4 regions of the Streptomyces sp. NPDC001020 genome follow, and region 2 is predicted to be linked to each of the others. Evidence: riboswitches for the same ligand, from Rfam matches in the RefSeq annotation. Region 2 holds a riboswitch; each other region holds the start of a gene.
The links. A riboswitch is a leader RNA that binds a small molecule or an ion and turns the genes downstream of it on or off. The one in region 2 is predicted to bind cyclic di-AMP.

Region 1: linked by a shared signal. The riboswitch ahead of ACWDEX_RS02030 (transglycosylase family protein) and the one ahead of ACWDEX_RS35350 (M23 family metallopeptidase) in region 2 are both predicted to bind cyclic di-AMP.
Region 3: linked by a shared signal. The riboswitch ahead of ACWDEX_RS16020 (NlpC/P60 family protein) and the one ahead of ACWDEX_RS35350 (M23 family metallopeptidase) in region 2 are both predicted to bind cyclic di-AMP.
Region 4: linked by a shared signal. The riboswitch ahead of ACWDEX_RS11045 (transglycosylase SLT domain-containing protein) and the one ahead of ACWDEX_RS35350 (M23 family metallopeptidase) in region 2 are both predicted to bind cyclic di-AMP.

Annotation. Positions count from the first base shown of each region.
Region 1 is NZ_JBSFLQ010000002.1:83,112-88,059, forward strand. Features, by position in the region: gene ACWDEX_RS02020 (FtsB family cell division protein) at 1-267, opposite strand, end outside; gene eno (phosphopyruvate hydratase) at 389-1,669, opposite strand; gene ACWDEX_RS02030 (transglycosylase family protein) at 1,970-2,683, opposite strand; cyclic di-AMP (ydaO/yuaA leader) riboswitch at 2,688-2,853, opposite strand; gene ACWDEX_RS02035 (transglycosylase family protein) at 3,052-4,092, opposite strand; gene ACWDEX_RS02040 (cytochrome P450 family protein) at 4,284-4,948, opposite strand, start outside.
Region 2 is NZ_JBSFLQ010000066.1:14,368-19,315, reverse strand. Features, by position in the region: gene ACWDEX_RS35365 (GTP cyclohydrolase II) at 1-129, opposite strand, end outside; gene ACWDEX_RS35360 (dihydrofolate reductase family protein) at 308-1,456, shown strand; tRNA gene ACWDEX_RS35355 (tRNA-Met) at 1,550-1,623, shown strand; cyclic di-AMP (ydaO/yuaA leader) riboswitch at 2,040-2,197, shown strand; gene ACWDEX_RS35350 (M23 family metallopeptidase) at 2,209-3,261, shown strand; gene ACWDEX_RS35345 (aldo/keto reductase) at 3,446-4,390, shown strand; gene ACWDEX_RS35340 (PrsW family intramembrane metalloprotease) at 4,473-4,948, opposite strand, start outside.
Region 3 is NZ_JBSFLQ010000014.1:102,722-107,669, forward strand. Features, by position in the region: gene pcrA (DNA helicase PcrA) at 1-2,009, opposite strand, end outside; cyclic di-AMP (ydaO/yuaA leader) riboswitch at 2,430-2,596, shown strand; gene ACWDEX_RS16020 (NlpC/P60 family protein) at 2,606-3,823, shown strand; gene ACWDEX_RS16025 (tellurite resistance/C4-dicarboxylate transporter family protein) at 3,937-4,911, shown strand; gene ACWDEX_RS16030 (hypothetical protein) at 4,889-4,948, opposite strand, start outside.
Region 4 is NZ_JBSFLQ010000009.1:97,590-102,537, forward strand. Features, by position in the region: gene ACWDEX_RS11035 (LolA family protein) at 1-887, opposite strand, end outside; gene ACWDEX_RS11040 (polyprenyl synthetase family protein) at 1,450-2,460, opposite strand; cyclic di-AMP (ydaO/yuaA leader) riboswitch at 3,499-3,673, shown strand; gene ACWDEX_RS11045 (transglycosylase SLT domain-containing protein) at 3,678-4,175, shown strand; gene ACWDEX_RS11050 (HAD family hydrolase) at 4,206-4,948, opposite strand, start outside.

The sequences.
Region 1 (4,948 bases), on a different contig from region 2:
CAGTTGTTCGACCCGTTGGTGGGCCTGCTCCTGTTGCCGCTCCATGTCGGCGATCTGGGCGCGCTGGGAGAAGTACTGCCGCATCGGGTACGCGAGTGCCACGATCAGCGAGCACAGGACGAGCGCGAGGAGGGCGGCCCGGCCGGTGAGCCGGGAGCGACGGGCCTGCCGTTTGGTCTGGGAGCGGTAGACCCGGGCCGCTGTCTGCTCGCCGAGCACCCGCAGCCTGGTCGCTGTGGAGAACCGGTCGCGGTCCTTCACGGCCATCTCTCCCGCCTCCCCTTCACACGTACGTACGTCCCCGCACACGGTACGGGACCGAATACGGGGACGTACGGGCGACGGGCTCAGGGCTGTCCCGTAATCCCTGGGGGATGGCCTTGAACCGTCAGCCCTTGAACCGCGGGAACGCGCTGCGGCCGGCGTACACCGCGGCGTCGTCGAGGATCTCCTCGATGCGCAGCAGCTGGTTGTACTTGGCGACGCGCTCGGAGCGCGCCGGGGCGCCGGTCTTGATCTGGCCGCAGTTGGTGGCGACGGCCAGGTCGGCGATGGTGACGTCCTCGGTCTCGCCGGAGCGGTGGGACATCATGCACTTGAAGCCGTTGCGCTGGGCCAGCTCCACGGCGTCGAGGGTCTCGGTCAGCGAGCCGATCTGGTTGACCTTGACCAGCAGGGCGTTGGCGGCGCCCTCCTCGATGCCCCGGGCCAGGCGCTCGGGGTTGGTGACGAACAGGTCGTCGCCGACGAGCTGGACCTTGTCGCCGAGCCCCGCGGTGATGGTCTTCCAGCCGTCCCAGTCGTCCTCGAACAGCGGGTCCTCGATGGAGACCAGCGGGTACGCCTCGACCAGCTCGGCGTAGTACTCGGTCATCTCGGCGGCCGAGCGCTGCTTGCCCTCGAAGACGTAGGAGCCGTCCTTGTAGAACTCGGACGCGGCGACGTCGAGCGCGAGGGCGATCTGCTCGCCGGGGGCGTAGCCGGCCTCCTTGATCGCCTCGAGGATGAGGTCGAGGGCTTCCCGGTTGGAGCCGAGGTTCGGGGCGAAGCCGCCCTCGTCGCCGAGGCCGGTGGACAGGCCCTTGTTCTTCAGCACCTTCTTGAGGGTGTGGTAGACCTCGGCGCCCCAGCGCAGGGCCTCGGAGAAGGACTCCGCGCCGATCGGGGCGATCATGAACTCCTGGATGTCCACGTTGGAGTCGGCGTGCGAGCCGCCGTTCAGGATGTTCATCATCGGCACCGGCAGCAGGTGCGCGTTGGGGCCGCCCAGGTAGCGGAAGAGCGGGAGGTCGCTGGCCTCGGATGCGGCGTGGGCGACGGCGAGGGAGACGCCGAGGATGGCGTTGGCGCCGAGGGAGCCCTTGTTGTCGGTGGCGTCCAGGTCGAACATCGCCTGGTCGATCAGGCGCTGCTCGGTGGCGTCGTACCCGACCAGCTCCGGGCCGATCTGCTCGATGACGGCGAGAACGGCCTTCTCGACACCCTTGCCCTGGTAGCGGCCCGGGTCTTGGTCGCGGAGCTCGATGGCCTCGAAGGCACCGGTGGAGGCGCCGGACGGGACGGCGGCACGACCCGTGCTGCCGTCGTCGAGGCCGACCTCGACCTCGACCGTGGGGTTGCCTCGGGAGTCCAGGATTTCCCGGGCTACGACGACGTCGATGGACGGCACGAGCATCTCCTTCTGGGATGTGACGCTGAGAGTGCGGGGCACCTTGCGACTAGAGCCTATCCGTCTGGGGGTCCCGGCCGACCGACCGACCGTCCCGCGGACAGGGTGACGGTCCATGTTGTTTCAGCGCGGAACGGAACGAGGTCGTCGCGGGGCGCGAAGGCAGTGAAGCCCCGCTCCGGCACGTACGGGGGAACACGCACCGGAGCGGGGAGTTCGTGGGGACGGGGGCCCTCTCCACGCGACCTCGCTCCGGAGGCCGCGTGGAGAGGGGGCTGTGGCCCGGCTACCGAACGCCTGTCACTTCAGGTGGAGCTGCTGGCCCGGGTAGATGAGGTCGGCGTTCTCGACGATGTCCTTGTTCAGCTCGAACAGCTTGTGCCAGCCGCCCCGGACGTGATGCGTCGCGGCGATGGAGCTGAGGGTGTCGCCCTTGGTGACCCGGTACTCGCCGTCACCCTTCTTGACCTTCTTGCCGGTCGGGGTGGTGACGGTCTTCTGCGCCACCGGGCGTTCCGACGAGCGGGCCGCCCGCTGCTCGGTCGGGCGGGACGCGGTGCCGCTCTGCGCGGAGTCGCTGGAGGAGCTGTTGCCGCTGGAGGAGCTGTTGCCGCTGGAGGAGGCCGCGCCGCCGTTGTAGGCAGTGCTGGACAGACCCTTGCCGCAGACCGGCCAGGCACCCTTGCCCTGGCCCGCGAGGACCTTCTCGGCGACGGCTATCTGCTGCGCCTTGGTGGCCAGGTCGGCGCGCGAGGCGTAGGCGGTGCCGCCGTACGCGGCCCAGGTGGAGTTGGTGAACTGCAGACCGCCGTAGAAGCCGTTTCCGGTGTTGATGGACCAGTTGCCGCCGGACTCGCACTGGGCGACGGCGTCCCACTCGGCGGCGGTGGCGGCGGAGGCATTGCCGGCCGCCATCAGCGGGGCGGCGACGGCGGCGCCGGTGACACCGGCGAGCGTGATGGCGCGGACGGCCTTGGACGGGCGACGGTGCTTGCCCTTGCCGGAAGACAGCATGGTTCGTTCCCCTCACCGACGCCTGCGAGGTGAGCTGTCGGGTTCGGGCCGGTTGAGTCGCCCGGCCGCGCACCTGAGGGCACGCGGCTTCACCCCAAGCCGCCCCGGTCAACTCCCGGGTGCGGCACTTACCTTGGGTCCCCCGCTCCTGCCTACGGCGCTTGACGCGACGACTGTTCCCGGGCGGCCGCTGGCAGGATTCGGCGTTGCGACCGTCGGGGCCCGCTGTGGCGAGCGGTCATGACCGTAAGCAGCCGATCCGTCGAATTTCAAAGACGATCAGCACTTATGAGACTCATATCTCACTCTCGCCAAAACGGACATTCAACTCGAAGTAGGACGTGAACTGTCGTCAGAGGAGCGACAGTTCAGCGCTCCCCCTCGGTCCGCTCACCCTGCAACGCGAGGTTCTGACCGGGGAAGATGAGGTCGGGGTCGGAGCCGACCGTCTTCTTGTTCGCGTCGTAGAGCGCGCCCCATCCGCCGTGAAGGTCAAGCGAGTCGGCGATGGCGGACAGACTGTCTCCGGGGCGGACGGTGTACGAGCCGTCGACGGGGCCGTGCGCGACGTGGGAGTCACGCGAGCCATGCCGACCGGCCGAGTCACCCCCATGCCCCTTCGTGCCACCCTCGTCGGCACTGCCGCCGCGGTGACGCCCCCCGCTGGAGGCCCGGCCCGCATCCACGTCCGAAGTGTCTCCACTCGGCACGGACTTGTCCGACTTGCCGTGCTTCGTCGCATCCTCCGACGGTCCACGGGACTCCCGCGCGTCGCCCGCACCGGCGTCGTTCGCGGTCGAGCCGGCGCTCGGCTTCGCATGAGAGGAGGAGTCGGGCGCGGAGGACGACGGGGACGTCGAGGGCGCGGGGGAGGAAGAGGGAGAGGGAGAGGAGGGGGAAGCGGGAGAAGCGTGCGACGGTCCGGCCGACTTGGAAGAGCCGTGCGAGTGGGACCGGCCGTGGCCGGGCGTCGAGTCGGCGGTGGGGCGGGAGGAGTCGTCGGCGACGCCCGTGTCCACACGGGTCGAGCCGGAGTGCTTGTTCAGGCCGGAGACGGGGGCGCAGGTGTGCCACGCGGAGACACCCTGGTGGGCCAGGAGCCTCTCGGCGACGGCGATCTGCTGCGAGCGGCTGGCCTGGTCCGCGCGGGGCGCGTACTCGAGGCCGCCGTACTTCTCCCAGTCCGCCTGCGTCAACTGGAGCCCGCCGTAGCGTCCGTTGCCGGTGTCGGCGCTCCAGGAACCGCCGCTCTCACACATCGCGACCTGGTCCCAGGCGGTGGCGTCCGCCGCACTCGCACTGGTGGCACCGAGGAGCGGGATCGCGATCGCCGATCCGGTCACTCCGGCCGCGACGATGAGGGCCGGGGCTTGACGGGGGCGACGGTGACGGCCGTTCCCGGGGAGCATACGGTTGCCTTTCACACGACAGCAGGGGCCAACGCCGGCGGCCGTGACGCACCGCCGCGTTATTGCGTGAACGTATCGGCAGTCGAACGCTTGTCACAAGTTAATGCAGCGTAGATCACGCAAACATCACAGAGTTGTGGAAGCGTCATGTTCCGGGTGACCCCGACGCGTTCGCCGCGTCGTACGGATCCTCAACGGCCCGGTACCGAAACCGGTGTGAACTCCACGGGCAGGGAGCGCAATCCCCGCATGATGAGCCCGCCACGCCAGCGCAGATCGGCGGGATCTCCCGCCAGCCGCAGGTCGGGGAGGCGGGTGAGGAGCGTGGCGAGCGCGGTCTGACCCTCCAGGCGGGCGAGCGGAGCGCCGAGACAATAGTGAATGCCGTGCCCGTACCCGAGGTGCTGGTTGTCACGGCGGGAGAGGTCGAGGAGGTCGGGGTCGACGAACCGCTCCGGATCCCGGTCCGCGGCGGCGAGGACGACAAGGACCGGGTCGCCGGGTGCGATGTCCTGCCCTCCGATGGTGAGCGGCCGGGTGGCGAACCGCCAGGTGGCCAGCTCGACCGGCCCGTCGTAGCGGAGCAGTTCCTCGATGCCGGTTTCGAGGAGGCCGCGGTCCCCGACGGCGAGGTCCTGCTGCAGGCGGGTGCGCTGCTCGGGGTGGGTGAGGAGGGCGTACGTACCGTTGCCGATGAGGTTGACGGTGGTCTCGAACCCGGCGAAGAGCAGGATGAAGGCCATGGCGGCGGCCTCGTTCTCGGTGAGGTGCTCGCCGTGGTCGGAGGCGCGGATGAGCGCGGAGATGAGGTCCTCGCCGGGGCCGGGGGTGTCGGACAGGGCGGCGCGCTTGCGGT
Region 2 (4,948 bases):
GACCGTGTAGCCGTCGCCGAAGCGGAGCGGGACCGTCACGCGGGTGCGGACCGTGGCGGTGGGGAGGCCGGTCGTGTCGCTGCTGTCGTGGGCGGCACTGGATGCCGTGGCGTCGCGGGGGTCGCACATGTCGGTCGTCCTTCTCCGGGCCGGCGGTAGCGGGTGCGGAGGATGCGGCCCATGCTTCGCACGTGAAGCGCACCTCGGTCGGAGACTGTAATCAACCACCTGAGTCCGGCCGGGTCCCGGCCGGCGGACCCTGATCACAGCAGCACACCCCGGATCCCGACCACTGGAGCGCGTCCCCATGGCCCACCCCTACGTCCTGTTGTCCGCCGCCGTCTCCCTCGACGGCTACCTGGACGACACCGGGCCCGAGCGGCTCCTGCTGTCCGGGCCGGAGGACTTCGACCGGGTCGACGAGGTACGGGCGGGCAGCGACGCGATCCTCGTCGGCGCGGGCACGCTGCGCACCGACAACCCGCGGCTGCTGGTCAACTCCGCCGAGCGGCGCGCTGCCCGGGTCGCCGCCGGGCTGCCGGAGTACCCGCTGAAGGTCACGGTCAGCGCGTCCGGAGACCTCGACCCGGATGCCCGTTTCTGGCACACGGGCGGCGCGAAGATCGTCTGTACGACGGACCGGGGCGCGCAGCGGCTGCGCGCGCTGCTGCCGGCGGACGTGGAGGTGGTCGCACTCGGTCCCGAGGTGGAGTGGCGGGCCGTGCTCGCGCACCTCGGGAACGCCAAGGGGGTACGGCGGCTGATGGTCGAGGGCGGCGGGCACGTGCACACCCAGCTGCTCCAGCAGGGGCTCGCGGACGAGCTGCAGCTCGTGGTGGCGCCGCTGTTCGTGGGAGAGGCGGACGCGCCGCGGATGTTCGGGCCCGGGACGTACCCGCCGGGGCGGATGCAGCTGGTGGAGACGCGACCGGTCGGGGACGTCGTGCTGCTGCGGTACGTCCCCACGGCGCCCGGCACCGGGAGGCAGGCCTCGGCCGCGGACCGGCGGTGGCTGGAGAAGGCCTGCGAGCTGGCGGCGCAGTGCCCGCCCTCCCGTACGGCCTTCAGCGTCGGCGCGGTGATCGTCGCGGCCGACGGGACGGAGCTGGCACGGGCGCACTCGCGGGAGGGCGGCGATCCCGTGGTCCACGCGGAGGAGGCGGCGCTGGCGAAGCTCGACCCGGCGGACCCCCGGCTGGCCGCCGCCACGGTGTACAGCAGCCTGGAGCCGTGCGCCCGCCGTGCCTCCCGGCCCGCGCCGTGCGCCCGGCTGATCCTCGACGCCGGGGTGCGGCGGGTGGTCACGGCCTGGCGCGAGCCGGACACGTTCGTGGCATCGGCCGACGGGAGCGGGGTGCTGGCGGCGCAGGGTGCGGAGGTGGTGGTCCTGCCGGAGTACGAGCAGCGGGCGAAGGCCCCGAACGCCCATCTGCTGTCCCCGCCCGGCCGCTCCTGACGGCACCGGTGGCGCTGAAACAGCCGGTGCGGGAGGGCGGCGCGAAACCTGTGTGCGGGGAGTCCCGTGAATGACGTACACTGGAATCACCGACGCGGGGTGGAGCAGCTCGGTAGCTCGCTGGGCTCATAACCCAGAGGTCGCAGGTTCAAATCCTGTCCCCGCTACTGATGGCCGAGGGCCGGAATCCGAAAGGGTTCCGGCCCTCGGTGCATTTTCCCCTCGCGGCCGTCGGCGGGCACGCCCGGCGCGAGAGGCCGGACGCGTTCCTGAGGAGCGGTCCGCCACATCGGCGGTCGTGCGAGGGAGGTGCGGGCTCCGCCGACCGTGCGCCGCTCCCGTACCCCCGATCTTTGTCACAGCACGTGAGCAAACCGTCCCTGTGCGCATAACAACTGACGCACCGTCAATACCTGTGAGGTGGCTGAGGTGCGGTCAACTCGCCCGTTTTCCAACGCTCATGAGGTGAAAGTCCAGGCCGAGGACGTCAATGATCTGGCGGAACAACTTGGAATACGGCCCCTGTGTCTATTAACGTTCGATAACGCAGCGCGGTCGTCCCAGCCGTCACAAGAGGCGGCTCCGTGCGCGTGTGCCGAATCCCGCAAGGGAACCGGGGAACCAACACCCTGGGGTGAATCGGGCGGATGCCGCCGTGGAAGCACGGCCGGAATGCGCGCGTAGGAGACCTTCCCGCTCCGAACCCGTCAGCTAACCCGGTAGGCGAGACGGAAGGAAAGGAGCGCGCCTTCGTGGCGTCCAACCGGCCTGCCCAGAACACCTCGTTCGCCCCCGAGGACACCCAGACGTACGGCTTCGTGGCTCGCGCCGACGAGGGCCCCTGGGAGGAGTGGAGCCCCTCGGAGGAGTCCCTCCGCCCCGTCCGTGGCAGGCACCGCGTCAAGCAGCGCGGGGGCGGTCTCGCACGCAGCTCCACCGTTCTCGGCGTCGGCGTGATCGCCGCCGTCGGCGCGGGCGGCATGGCCACCGCCCAGACCGGCAAGCCGCCGGTGTCGATATCCCTGCCGGACCTGCCCTCGGTCAAGGACTCCGCCAAGGCGCTCATCGGCGAGGACAGCGAAACCCCGAAGGACTCCGCCACCACCCTCAGCGACGTCGGCCTGACCACCGCCGACGCCACCTCGGGCACGGACGACGCGGGCGAGGCACTGCGCGCCCGGATCATGCAGCAGGCCGATTCCCAGCAGAACCAGCTCGACCAGGAGGCCGCGCGCGTCGCTGAGGAGGCCGCCGCGAAGAAGGCCTCCGAGGACGCGGCCAAGGCGCAGGACGAAGCCAAGGCCAAGGCCGCCGCCGAGAAGAAGAAGGCGGAGGAGGCCAAGCGGAAGGCGGAGGAAGAGGCCAGGAAGAAGGCCGAGGCGGAGCGACTGGCCGCACTGGCCAAGCAGTACTCCCTGCCGACCTCCTCGTACACCCTGACCTCGCACTACGGTGACCCCGGCACCATGTGGTCCTCCGGCCACCACACCGGCCTGGACTTCGCCGCGCCCACGGGCACGCTCCTCAAGGCGATCCACACCGGCACCATCACCGAGGCGGGCTGGGCCGGCGCGTACGGCTACCGCACGGTCCTCACCCTCGATGACGGCACCGAACTCTGGTACTGCCACCAGTCCTCGATCAACGTCAGCGTCGGGCAGAAGGTCAACACGGGTGACGTCATCGGGCGCGTGGGCGCGACCGGCAACGTGACCGGGCCGCATCTGCACCTGGAGGTCCACCCGGGCGGCGGCGACGCGATCGACCCGCTGGCGTGGCTGCACGGCAAGGGCATCAACCCCTGAGAGCCGAGGCCCCGAGCCCCTGACGCACACCCCCTCTGATCCCCGGCGGTCCTGACGGCTACCCCCCCGACGTCAGGGCTGCCGGTCAGGTGTTCCCGGACCGAAATGTGTCGATCTGCTGGTTTACGGGAACTTTGCGACCGTTCCGGAAGTCAGGGCTCAGGTCCGGGCGTTGACTTCGGGTATGACTTCTCTTCGCAAGCTCGGCTCCTCGGACCTCGAGGTCTTCCCGCTCTCGCTCGGCGGCAACGTCTTCGGCTGGACCGCCGACGAGGCGCAGTCCTTCGCCGTGCTCGACGCGTACACGGCGGCGGGCGGCAACTTCGTCGACACGGCCGACGTGTACTCGGCATGGGTCTCCGGCAACAAGGGCGGCGAGTCCGAGACCATCATCGGCGACTGGGTGAGGGCGCGCGGCAACCGTTCCGACGTCGTCATCGCCACCAAGGTCGGCCAGCACCCCGACCACCAGGGGCTCACCGCCGACACCATCAAGGCCGCGGCCGACGCGTCCCTGCGCCGCCTGGGCACCGACTACATCGACCTCTACTACACGCACTTCGACCGGCCGGAGGTTCCGGTCGAGGAGATCATCGGCGCGCTCGACGACCTGGTGAAGGCGGGCAAGGTACGGGCCATCGGCGCCTCCAACATCTCCGCCGAGCGCCTCCAGGAGTCCCTGGACTTCTCCGACCGGGAGGACCTGGCGCGGTACGTGGCGCTCCAGCCGCACTACAACCTGGTCTCCCGTGACACCTACGAGGGAGCGCTGCGGGACGTCGCCTTCCGTGCCGGGCTGGCGGCCGTTCCGTACTACGCCCTCGCGTCCGGCTTCCTGACCGGCAAGTACCGTCCGGGCACCACGGTGGACTCGGCGCGGGCGGAGGGCGCGGGCAAGCACCTGGAGACCGAGCGCGGACGCCGCGTCCTGGCGGCCCTCGACGAGGTCGCGCGGGCGCACGGCGCGCAGGTCGCGACGGTGGCCCTGGCGTGGCTGGCGGCCCAGCCGACGGTCGCGGCACCGATCGCCTCCGCCCGCACGGTGGAGCAGCTGCCGGCACTGCTGGCGGTGAGGGACCTGACGCTGACGGACGAGGAGCTGAAGCTCCTCACGGAAGCGTCCGCCTAGCGGAATCACCCGACGCCACGACGGTGATCGGTCACGAAGGTGATCGGTCACCACGGCGGGATCCGGCGGTGCGGAACGGGCCTCAGCCCTGTGAGCGATACGGGTTGTAGCCGGGATACGGCGCCGCCGGCTGGTACTGCGGCACCCCGTGCACCGGCGGGTACCCGTAGCCCGGCCACACCGGCGGTGCCACCCTCGGGGCAGCCGCCCGCGCGGCGTACGCCAGCGCGGGCCGCGCCACCCCCCGCCGCGCCCACAGACCGGAAAGCAGCTCCCGCTCCCGTACGACGAAATCGGACCCCGCACGCCCCCGGTTCCCCTTGCGACGCAGGAACGCCAGCGACGTCGCGTACGCCTCGTACTCCGCGACCGAACGCGCCGCCGCCTTCCCGCAGTGGTGTCCCGCGTACTCCCGGGCCAGCCGCCGCGCCCGCATGGAGCCGAGCGCGAACGGTTCCACCGGCCCCAGCCATCCGGCGACCACATACGCCGGCAGTTCCTCCCGCACGGTCCGCAGCTCCCGCTGCCGGGTCCAGATGACCAGCCAGGTCAGCAGCC
Region 3 (4,948 bases), on a different contig from region 2:
AGGCCCTTGGCGGTGTGGAGGGTCATCAGTGTGATGACGCCGCTGCCCTCCTCCTCGTCGGGAATCTGGTCGGAGTCGGCGACCAGGGCGACCTTCTCCAGGAAGTCGGACAGCGTGCCCGCCGGGGCGGCAGCCTCTGACGGTACCGCGTCTTCCCCACGCTCCTGCTCGAATTCCAGGGCCACGGCGGCGAGTTCCTGAAGGTTCTCGATGCGGGTCTCGTCCTGGGGGTCGGTCGAGGCCTGCAACTCGGCCAGGTACCCGGTGCGTTCGAGGACCGCCTCCAGGATTGTGGCCGGTCCGGCGCCCGACTCAACGATCGTCCGCAGATCGTCCATCAGCACGTTGAACCGCTTGACCGCGTTGGTCGAGCGGGCCGCCATCCCGTACGCCTCGTCGACCCGCCCCAGCGCCTGCGCGAAGCTGATCTTCTCCCGCTGTGCGAGGGCGTCGATCATCGCTTCGGCACGCTCACCGATCCCCCGCTTCGGCACGTTCAGGATCCGCCGCAGGGGCACGGAGTCCTCCGGGTTCGCCAGCACCCGCAGGTATGCCAGGACGTCCCGGACCTCCTTGCGCTCGTAGAAGCGGACGCCGCCGACGACCTTGTAGGGCAGGCCGACACGGATGAAGACCTCTTCGAAGACACGGGACTGGGCGTTCGTGCGGTAGAAGACGGCGACGTCGCCCGCCTTCGCCTCGTCCCGGTCGGTGAGGCGGTCGATCTCGTCGGCGACGAACTGCGCCTCGTCGTGCTCGGTGTCGGCGACATAGCCAGCGATCCGTGCGCCCGCGCCCGCGTTGGTCCACAGGTTCTTGGGCCGACGCGACTCGTTGCGTTCGATGACCGCGTTGGCGGCGCTCAGGATCGTCTGGGTGGAGCGGTAGTTCTGCTCAAGGAGGATCGTCGCGGCGTCCGGGTAGTCCTCCTCGAACTGGAGGATGTTGCGGATGGTCGCGCCACGGAAGGCGTAGATCGACTGATCGGCGTCGCCCACGACGCACAGCTCGGCCGGCCCGAGGTCCGGCTCGCCGGACGGCGCACCCTCGGGCCGGTCACCGACCGCCGGGCCGACCAGCTCGCGGACGAGGGCGTACTGGGCGTGGTTGGTGTCCTGGTACTCGTCGACCAGCACGTGGCGGAAGCGGCGACGGTAGTGCTCGGCGACGTCCGGGAAGGCACGCAGCAGGTTGACCGTCGTCATGATCAGATCGTCGAAGTCGAGGGCGTTCGCCTCACGGAGCCGGGACTGGTAGAGCGCGTAGGCCTGGGCGAGGGTCTTCTCGAAGCCGTCGGCGGCCTGGGCGGCGAAGTCCTCCTCGTCGATCAGCTCGTTCTTCAGGTTGGAGATCTTGGCACTGAAGGACTTGGGCGGGAACCGCTTGGGGTCGAGGTCCAGATCGCGGCAGACGAGCGCCATCAGACGCTTGCTGTCGGCCGCGTCGTAGATCGAGAACGAGGACGTGAAGCCGAGCTTCTTCGACTCGCGCCGCAGGATGCGCACGCACGCACTGTGGAAGGTCATCACCCACATCGCGTTCGCCCGCGGGCCGACGAGCTGCTCGACGCGCTCCTTCATCTCGCCCGCGGCCTTGTTGGTGAACGTGATCGCGAGGATCTGGCCGGGGTGCACACCCCGCTCGGCCAGCAGATGGGCGATGCGGTGCGTGAGCACGCGCGTCTTGCCGGAGCCGGCGCCGGCCACGATGAGCAGGGGGGAGCCGGCGTGCACCACGGCCGCGCGCTGGTTCTCGTTCAACCCCTCCAGCAGCGCTGCCGGGTCGATGACGGGGCGGGGCGCGCCGTCGCGGTAGTAAGCCTCCCCGCTCTCGGCCCCGCTCGAGCGGGGGGACCGCCATCGGTCCGGCGGCATGTCGAACTTCCCGCCGAACAGGTCCTCCGGAATCTGCTCCGGAGCGTGATCGTCCTCGGGCGGCGGGGGCTCCTCCTCAGGTGCCGGGGTGGCCTTGAGGTCCGCCAGGAAGCTGTCGTCAAAGAGGCTGCTCATCGCTCTCCGAGTCTAGGCCGCCCCACCGACAACCGACTGCCACCCCGAAAACTCCGCCCGCGGAATCGGATCCCGGGCTCGGTGATCTTCCGAAGTCGGCCGCCGAGCACCTCTTCACGTTCCGATATCGCACGGTCACCTTCAGCATGCGGCGGACTGGATGCACGCCGCCCCGTCCGCTTCGGCCGGAGATCCTGCGACTCCCTTCCCGGACCAGGGTGGACCAGGCCTCTTCAGCCGACCGAAGAGAGGCGGCATGTCTCAGCAAATGCCCTCTTATTGGCCATGGGCAGCGGAGCCCATGATCAAGGTCACGAAAATGTATCGGGCATATCGAACATCAACCTTCACACGGGCCACACCAGTTGGCTAGCGTGCCGGGCGGGCCGCAGGACCCCCACCGGCGAACGTCGCCGGGCCGCGCGGCCTCCGCCGAGTCCGGTGCGCCCCGCGCTGCCGGAGCCGGGGACCCAACCGACCTTGGGGTGAATCGGCCAACCGTCTTACGGGATGCGGCCGTAGGGCACACCTTCCGGACCCCCGCCCGAACCCGACAGCTAACTCGGTAGGCGGAGCACGGAAGGAGTCGCCTCCCCATGGCGTCGCACCGCAAGCCGCGTCCCTCCGGCATCGCAGCCATACGTACCCCCGCCATCGCGACGGCCGCCGTCGCCTCCGTGGCCCTGCTCTCCCAGACAGCCGACGCAGCGCCCTCCCCCGACCGCAAGCCGAGTCTGGAGGAGGTGCAGAAGCAGGTCGACGACCTCTACCGCCAGGCCGAGACGGGTACCGAGAAGTACAACGCGGCCAAGGAGAAGACGGTCACGCAGCGCAAGCACGCCGACACCCTCCTCGACGACGTCGCCCGCCGCACGCAGAAGCTCAACGACGCGCGCGACGAGCTGGGGTCGTTCGCCGCGGCGCAGTACCGCACCGGAACCGCGGCCCCCGACACCGCCACGTTCCTGCTGGCCGACTCGCCCCAGGACTACTTCGACCAGACCCAGCTGATGAGCCGGCTGACCGGCCGCCAGAAGGAAGCGGTCGACCAGTACGTCACCGAGCAGGCCGCGACGATGAAGAAGCGGCGGGAGGCCACCAAGAGCCTGCAGACGCTCACCGAGACGCAGAAGACGCTCAGGACGACCAAGGCGGACGTCCAGAAGAAGCTCTCCACCGCGCGGCAGCTGCTGTCGAAGCTGACCGTGGAGGAGAAGGCGCGGCTCGCCGAGATCGAGAAGAAGAAGCAGGAAGAGGCCCGGCGCAAGGCGGAGGAACTGGCCCGACAGCAGGCGGCCAAGGAGGAGGCGGCCCGCAAGGAGGCAGCCCGCAACGAGGCGGCGCAGAAGGAAGCAGCTCAGAAGGAGGCGTCCTCGTCCACCACGACGGGCTCTTCGGACTCCTCCTCCGCGGGTTCCGGCTCCACGAGCTCCGACTCCACAAGCTCCTCCTACGCGACGAAGGCCGCAAACGCCCTCGCGTTCGCCCGCGCGCAGATCGGGAAGCCGTATGTGTGGGGTGCGACCGGGCCGGACTCGTACGACTGCTCCGGCCTGACCCAGGCCTCCTGGAGGGCCGCCGGGGTGAAGCTCGACCGCACGACATGGGATCAGGTGAAGCAAGGTACGACGGTCTCGCTGGCCAACGCCCAGCCCGGTGACCTGATCTTCTTCTACGACGACATCAGCCACGTCGGCCTCTACATCGGCAACGGCATGATGATCCACGCCCCGAAGCCGGGGGCGTACGTACGGGAGGAGTCGGTCTACTACGACGGCGCCTCGGCCATCCACAGCGTGGTGCGGCCGGCCTGAGCCGCTGGGCTCGCGTGCGGTACGCATGCGGTACGCGTGCGCGGGGTGGTTTCCTGCCGCCACGCGCGCGTGGCCCACGCATAACCGGTGTACGCGTCCCTAGCATCAGGCACATGTCAGGCACCTCCGCGCTCCGCGCCTGGTGGGCACAGCATCCGCCCGCCGCCGGAGCCGCCGTGATGGCGACCGGCATCGTGTCGGTCGGGCTGCACCTGGCCGGGTTCGAGGTCCTCTCCCGTATCGTCCTGGTCCTGGCGTGCGCCGCCTGGCTGGGACTCGCGACCGACTTCGTCCTGCGGCTGCTGCGGGAGCGCGACCGGTGGCTGGCCGAGGCGCGCTCCCCCGCCGCGCTCACCGCGGTAGCGGCCACGACCGTACTGGCCACGCGGATCTCCCAGCTGGGGCGGCAGGGGCTCGCCGAGGCGCTCCTCGCGCTGGCCGTCGTGCTCTGGCTGGGCCTGATCCTCCCGGTCGTACGGAACTGGGGGCACCGTATGCCAGGGTCGGTGTTCCTCGGGTGCGTGGCGACGGAGGGGATCGCGGTGCTCGGAGCGGTACTCACCGCTGCCGTGGGTGTGGCGTGGTTCGCGCACATGGCGCTGGTGTTCTTCTGGCTCGGGCTGGTGCTCTACCTCGCCGGGCTGTGGCGCTTCGACCCTCGGCAGGTGGCGACCGGCGCGGGCGACCACTGGGTCCTGAGCGGTGCGCTCGCCATCTCCGCGCTGGCCGGGACGAGGCTCATCGCCGCCGCGCAGAGCGGCCCCTACCTCTGGAACAGCGACGCCGACGGCGTCCTGCGGTCCGTCACCGTCGGCCTCCTCGCGCTCGAGTTCGCCGGCTACTGCGTCCTGGTGGCGGCCGAGGTGCTGTGGCCACGGCCCCGCTATGACGTACGGCGCTGGGCGACCGTCTTCCCGCTGGGGATAACAGCGGTGGCGGCTCTGTCGGCCGCTACCAGCCTCGGGGTGCCGTGGCTGCGCGGCGTCGGCCTGGTGCTGCTGTGGATCGCGGTGGCCGCCTGGTGCGCGGTCCTCGCGGGAGCCGCTCGATCCGCCGGGAAAGGCATCAGGTCCACAGGACCGCGATGAAGATGTTCGTGGCGGTCAGCGCGCCCACGAGTCCGAA
Region 4 (4,948 bases), on a different contig from region 2:
TGGGTGACCTTCGTGCCCTTGGGCGGTGTGAAGGTGAACGTCGACGCGGCCGGCTTGGCGAACGAGATCTCCGTGTAGCCCACGTCCACGACGGCCGCGCCACCCGACGCCGGGGTCAGCGTGAACTTCAGCGGCGTCCCGGTCTTCGCGTCCACCCCGATGCTGATCGCGCCGACCGTGGTGCCCGACTGCTTCGGCCGGATGAGCAGCTTGTACGCGTCCCGGCCCGCGATCTGGGCCGTGCCGTCCACCGTGACCGAGGTCGTCTTGTCGGCGGCCTTCAGGGCCTCCTGAGCGAAGTCCTTGGGCGTGGCGGGCACCTCCTCGGGTGTCGCCTTGCCGCTCCTGTGGTCACCCGCGCCGGTCGAGTGGTACGCCTCGTTCGACGCGCTGTCGTACGCCCACACGTCGTTGCCGTTGCGGATGACGCTGTACTCGGCGGCCTTCTCTATGAGCGAGAGCTTCTGCTTGTCCTGGCCGTCGGCCGCGACGCGCACGGTGTGGGTGCCGGAGGCCAGTTCGAACAGCTTGGATTTCGGGTCGGCGACCGAGCCTTCCTTGCCCTTCGCTCCCTGGGAGAGCGCACCCGAGGCGAGGCTGTTCTCCAGCCCGCCGAGGTTTGGCAGACCCAGGTCCGTGCTGATCTTCACCGTGCCGGACATCTGCTGGACGTCCGACTTGGCGATCTTCTCGATGAGCTGCTGCGCACTGATCTTCGGCAGGTCGGGGTCGCCGGATCCCGCGAACGCCGGGGCAAGCCCGATGGTCGCCGCGGCCACCCCCACCACCGCGACCGGAACGACGTACCGCGCGGCCCTGCGCCGCCCGTCGCGTACGTCCTCGGCTTCCCCGGCGGGTGTGCTGTCGTCGGATTCGTACGGTGCCATGTGTGCCTTACCTCCGTCGTCGGCGGCGGCCCTTCTTCCGTGCACTCGTCCACCCCTGCGCCGCCATTGTCACCCGAACTCCTGTGGGGTGGTGTCTTCCATCTGACCAAATCGGCCGGACGGAAGCGTCAGACCGCGGGCTCAACTCCGCGTAATCCTGGGGTATGACATGGCGGGGCGGCTCCTCCCCCGACCCGTAGGGGTCGTCGAGGGAGGCCGGTTGGCGAACAGGCGACACGCCGGCTCACCTCCGCGCGAAGGCGTGGTTCGCCCGGTACGGCACGCCGATGATCGCGCCGACGTGCGGGATCCGGTCGACACGGCTCCGCCCACCGCGTCCAGGCGCGGAAATCCGGACGGTGTCCGCGAGCAGGCCATGGCGTGTTACCGAACGAGTGTCCGAGCAGATGGAGTTCGGGGAGCCCGCCGCTGCTCATGGACACGGACCTGGACTCGCTCCAGGCCTGCGAACCTGCCTCACGGTTCCCGAGGTGCGTGACGTGACGGCCACGGGTGCACCAGGCCTGCCACAGGAGGCAGGAGTGACACCACTGGGGCGGCGTCAGCCCGCCCGGTGCACCACCGCGTCACACAGTTGCATCAGGGCCGCCTTCGCGTCGCACTCCCGCAGCGGGCCCAGGGCCGCGCGGGCGTCCTCCACGTAGCGGACCGTGTCGCGACGGGCCTGCTCCAGAGCCGGATGGGCACGGAGGCGGGCGAGTGCCTCGGCGTGGCGGGCGTCGTCGGTGAGGTCCGAGTCCAGCAGTTCGCACAGGGCGATGTCCTCGGGCAGTCCCAGGCGCTTCGCACGCTCCCGCAGACGCAGGACGGGGAGGGTCGGGATGCCCTCGCGCAGATCCGTCCCGGGTGTCTTCCCGGACTCACGCGAGTCCGAGGCGATGTCCAGCACGTCGTCGGCGAGCTGGAACGCCACGCCCAGCCGCTCGCCGTACTGCGTCAGCACATCCACGACCGTCTCGTCGGCGCCCGACATCATGGCACCGAACCGGCATGCCACCGCCACCAGCGAACCCGTCTTGCCGCCGAGGACGTCGAGGTAGTGCTCCACCGGGTCACGGCCGTCCCGTGGGCCCGCCGTCTCCAGAATCTGGCCCGTGACCAGCCGTTCGAAGGCCTCCGCCTGGATGCGGACCGCCTCGGGGCCGAGGTCGGCCAGGATGTGCGACGCCCTGGCGAACAGGAAGTCACCCGTGAGGACGGCTACCGAGTTGCCCCAGCGGGTGTTCGCGCTGTCCACCCCGCGCCGCACCTCGGCCTCGTCCATCACGTCGTCGTGGTACAGCGTGGCCAGGTGGGTCAGCTCCACGACCACGGCCGAGGGCACGACACCGGGCGCGTACGAGTCACCGAACTGGGCCGCGAGCATCACGAGCAGTGGCCGGAACCGCTTCCCGCCCGCGCGCACCAGATGCTGTGCGGCCTGCGTGATGAAGGGGACCTCGCTCTTGGTGGCGTCGAGCAGCCCTTCCTCGACAGCGGCCAATCCGGCCTGGACATCGGCTTCGAGAGCCTGGCCCCGCATGCTCAGCCCGAATGGCCCGACGACGCTCACGTGGGGTCTCCTGTCTGCTGACGATCACACGGCCGGTGTCAAGGATGGTCACTAGGTCGATGGCGTTGGCTGTCGACTGGCTCACGGAGTTTGTCGATCTGTCTCCGCCATCACTCAAGTCAGCGTATCCGGTCACGTTTCGATCACCACGAGCGCCCGCTGTTCCAGGCCAGGCCGTATCGGATCACGAACGGCGCATTCAAGACCAGGTGATACAAAAAGGTATTTATCGGTACAGCCGAAAAGCGCCCCTCATAGCCGGAAGCGACCCCCGTTCGGTGGGTGTCGGCGATCCCGACAGGCGCCGTCACGAGAGACGCGACCGCCACCGTCACCCGGCCGGGCGCACGCACCGACGTCCCACCCATGCCGCGCTCACACTGAAACCCACCCTCACCCTCACCCCAGGGCGGCACCCGTCTGTACGCACCGGCATGGCGCCCACCGACCGGCGATCCGCACCGGCCGCCCCAAAACCTCGCCCTGCCACCCACTCCACTGACTCCACCGCGCCCCGCGACGAGCCACATCTCCCCCGGCACGCGGGGCACGGCCACGCCTTCACGCACGACCACACCTTCTTGCCCATGGAGACGCGCAGGCACGACACGCCGCCGACAAGTGCGGCGAGACGGCGTTCCACCGGTGCCGGAGGGGCGGATTCCGCGCACACCGAATGAACGGACGGATTCCGTGTACGGCGACCGGCGGGGCGGAGGTTGCGGCGCACAGGACTTCGTAACTGCCAGAATGTGAACCTTTTGCCCGAATTACCCATTTATGCGAGCTACGCACCAATTGGGATCAAGATGGTGTGAGTGAAATGGGTCACGCCAGCACCCAAATCGGACATTCGAGGCCGTTCGCCAACTCCCCATTTGCAGGCGGCAAGTTGAGTCCTACTCAACAAAATGGATCATACCCCCCATTCCCCCAGGTCAAGGTCATTTTGATCGGACCGTGATGTCTGGCCTTGTTTCCGACATGTGCTTCCGCATACCTTCCCTTCACCCGAGCGGACGCCAAATCCTGCCACCGCTCGAAAACCCATCGACCCCTTTAAGGCAGGAGCGGGGGACCCAGGTAAGTCGCCGATCCGGACACCGCGCCGGTACGGCTCGGGGTGAAGCCGTGGCCTCTTCGACGAGGACATGGCCGGGCACCTCCCCGCCCGAACCCGACAGCTCACCTCGCAGGCGTCAGGAGAGGAATACGACATGCCCGCTTTCGCCCTGCCCACACGCCGTCGGGACCGCGGCTCCAAGGCCACCCGCCTCACCCGCACCCTCGCCCTCGCCGGCGCCGGTGCAGCCGTTCTCGTCCTCCCGGTCGCCGGCGCGACCAGCGCTTTCGCCGCCCCCGCTGCCACGCCGACCGTGGCCGTGACGACCCAGGGCACGACCCTCGACAGTTGGATCCGCCAGTCGCTGACGGTCATGGCGCAGCACGGCATTCCCGGTACGTACAACGGCATCTACCGCAACGTGATGCGCGAGTCCTCGGGCAACCCGAAGGCCATCAACCTCTGGGACTCGAACGCCCGAGCTGGCATCCCGTCCAAGGGTCTCCTCCAGGTCATCGACCCGACGTTCCGCACGTACCACGTGCCGGGCACGGCGTTCGACCCGTACGACCCGGTGGCGAACATCACCGCCGCGTGCAACTACGCCGCCGCACGGTACGGCTCGATCGACAACGTCAACAGCGCGTACTGAGGCAGCCCGGCCGAGAGCTGCCGCCGGGGCCTACCGCCCCACGAAGAGTCGTTCGAGGACGACGGCGATGCCGTCGTCCTCGTTCGACGTTGTGACCTCGTCCGCGACCGCCTTGAGTTCGGGATGGGCGTTGGCCATGGCTACGCCATGCGCGGCCCACTGGAACATGGGGATGTCATTGGGCATGTCACCGAAGGCGATGGTCGCCGACGGCGACAGGCCCAGGTACTCGGCGGCCAGCGCGAGACCCGTCGCCTTGGTGACACCGCACGGCTGAAGCTCGACGGTGCCGGGCCCCGACATGGTGACCGAGGCAAGGGAACCGACCGCCTCGCGGGCCGCCGTGGCCAACTCGTCGTCGGACAGGGCGTGATGGCGCAGCAGCACCTTGCTGATCGGCTCGCACCACAGGTCGTCGCGCCGTTCGACGCGCACCGCGGGCAGGGTGGGATGCGGCATCAGGTAGCCGGGCTCGACGAGCGTGAGCCCGTCCACCCCGTCCTGGTCGACGGCCGCGTACACCTGCCCGACCTCGGCCTCGATCTTGCCGAGCGCGGTCTCGGCCAACTCCCGGTCCAGGGTGACGGAGAACAGCAGCCGATCCGCGCGGGCGTCGTACACCTGCGCGCCCTGTCCGCACACCGCGAGCCCCAGGCTGCCGAGTTCGTCGAGCAGCGGCCGCACCCTCGGTGCCGGGCGTCCCGTCACCACGAGGTGCTGCGCGCCGGCTGCCGCGGCCCGCTCCAGCACCGCCTTCGACCGATCGGAGAACG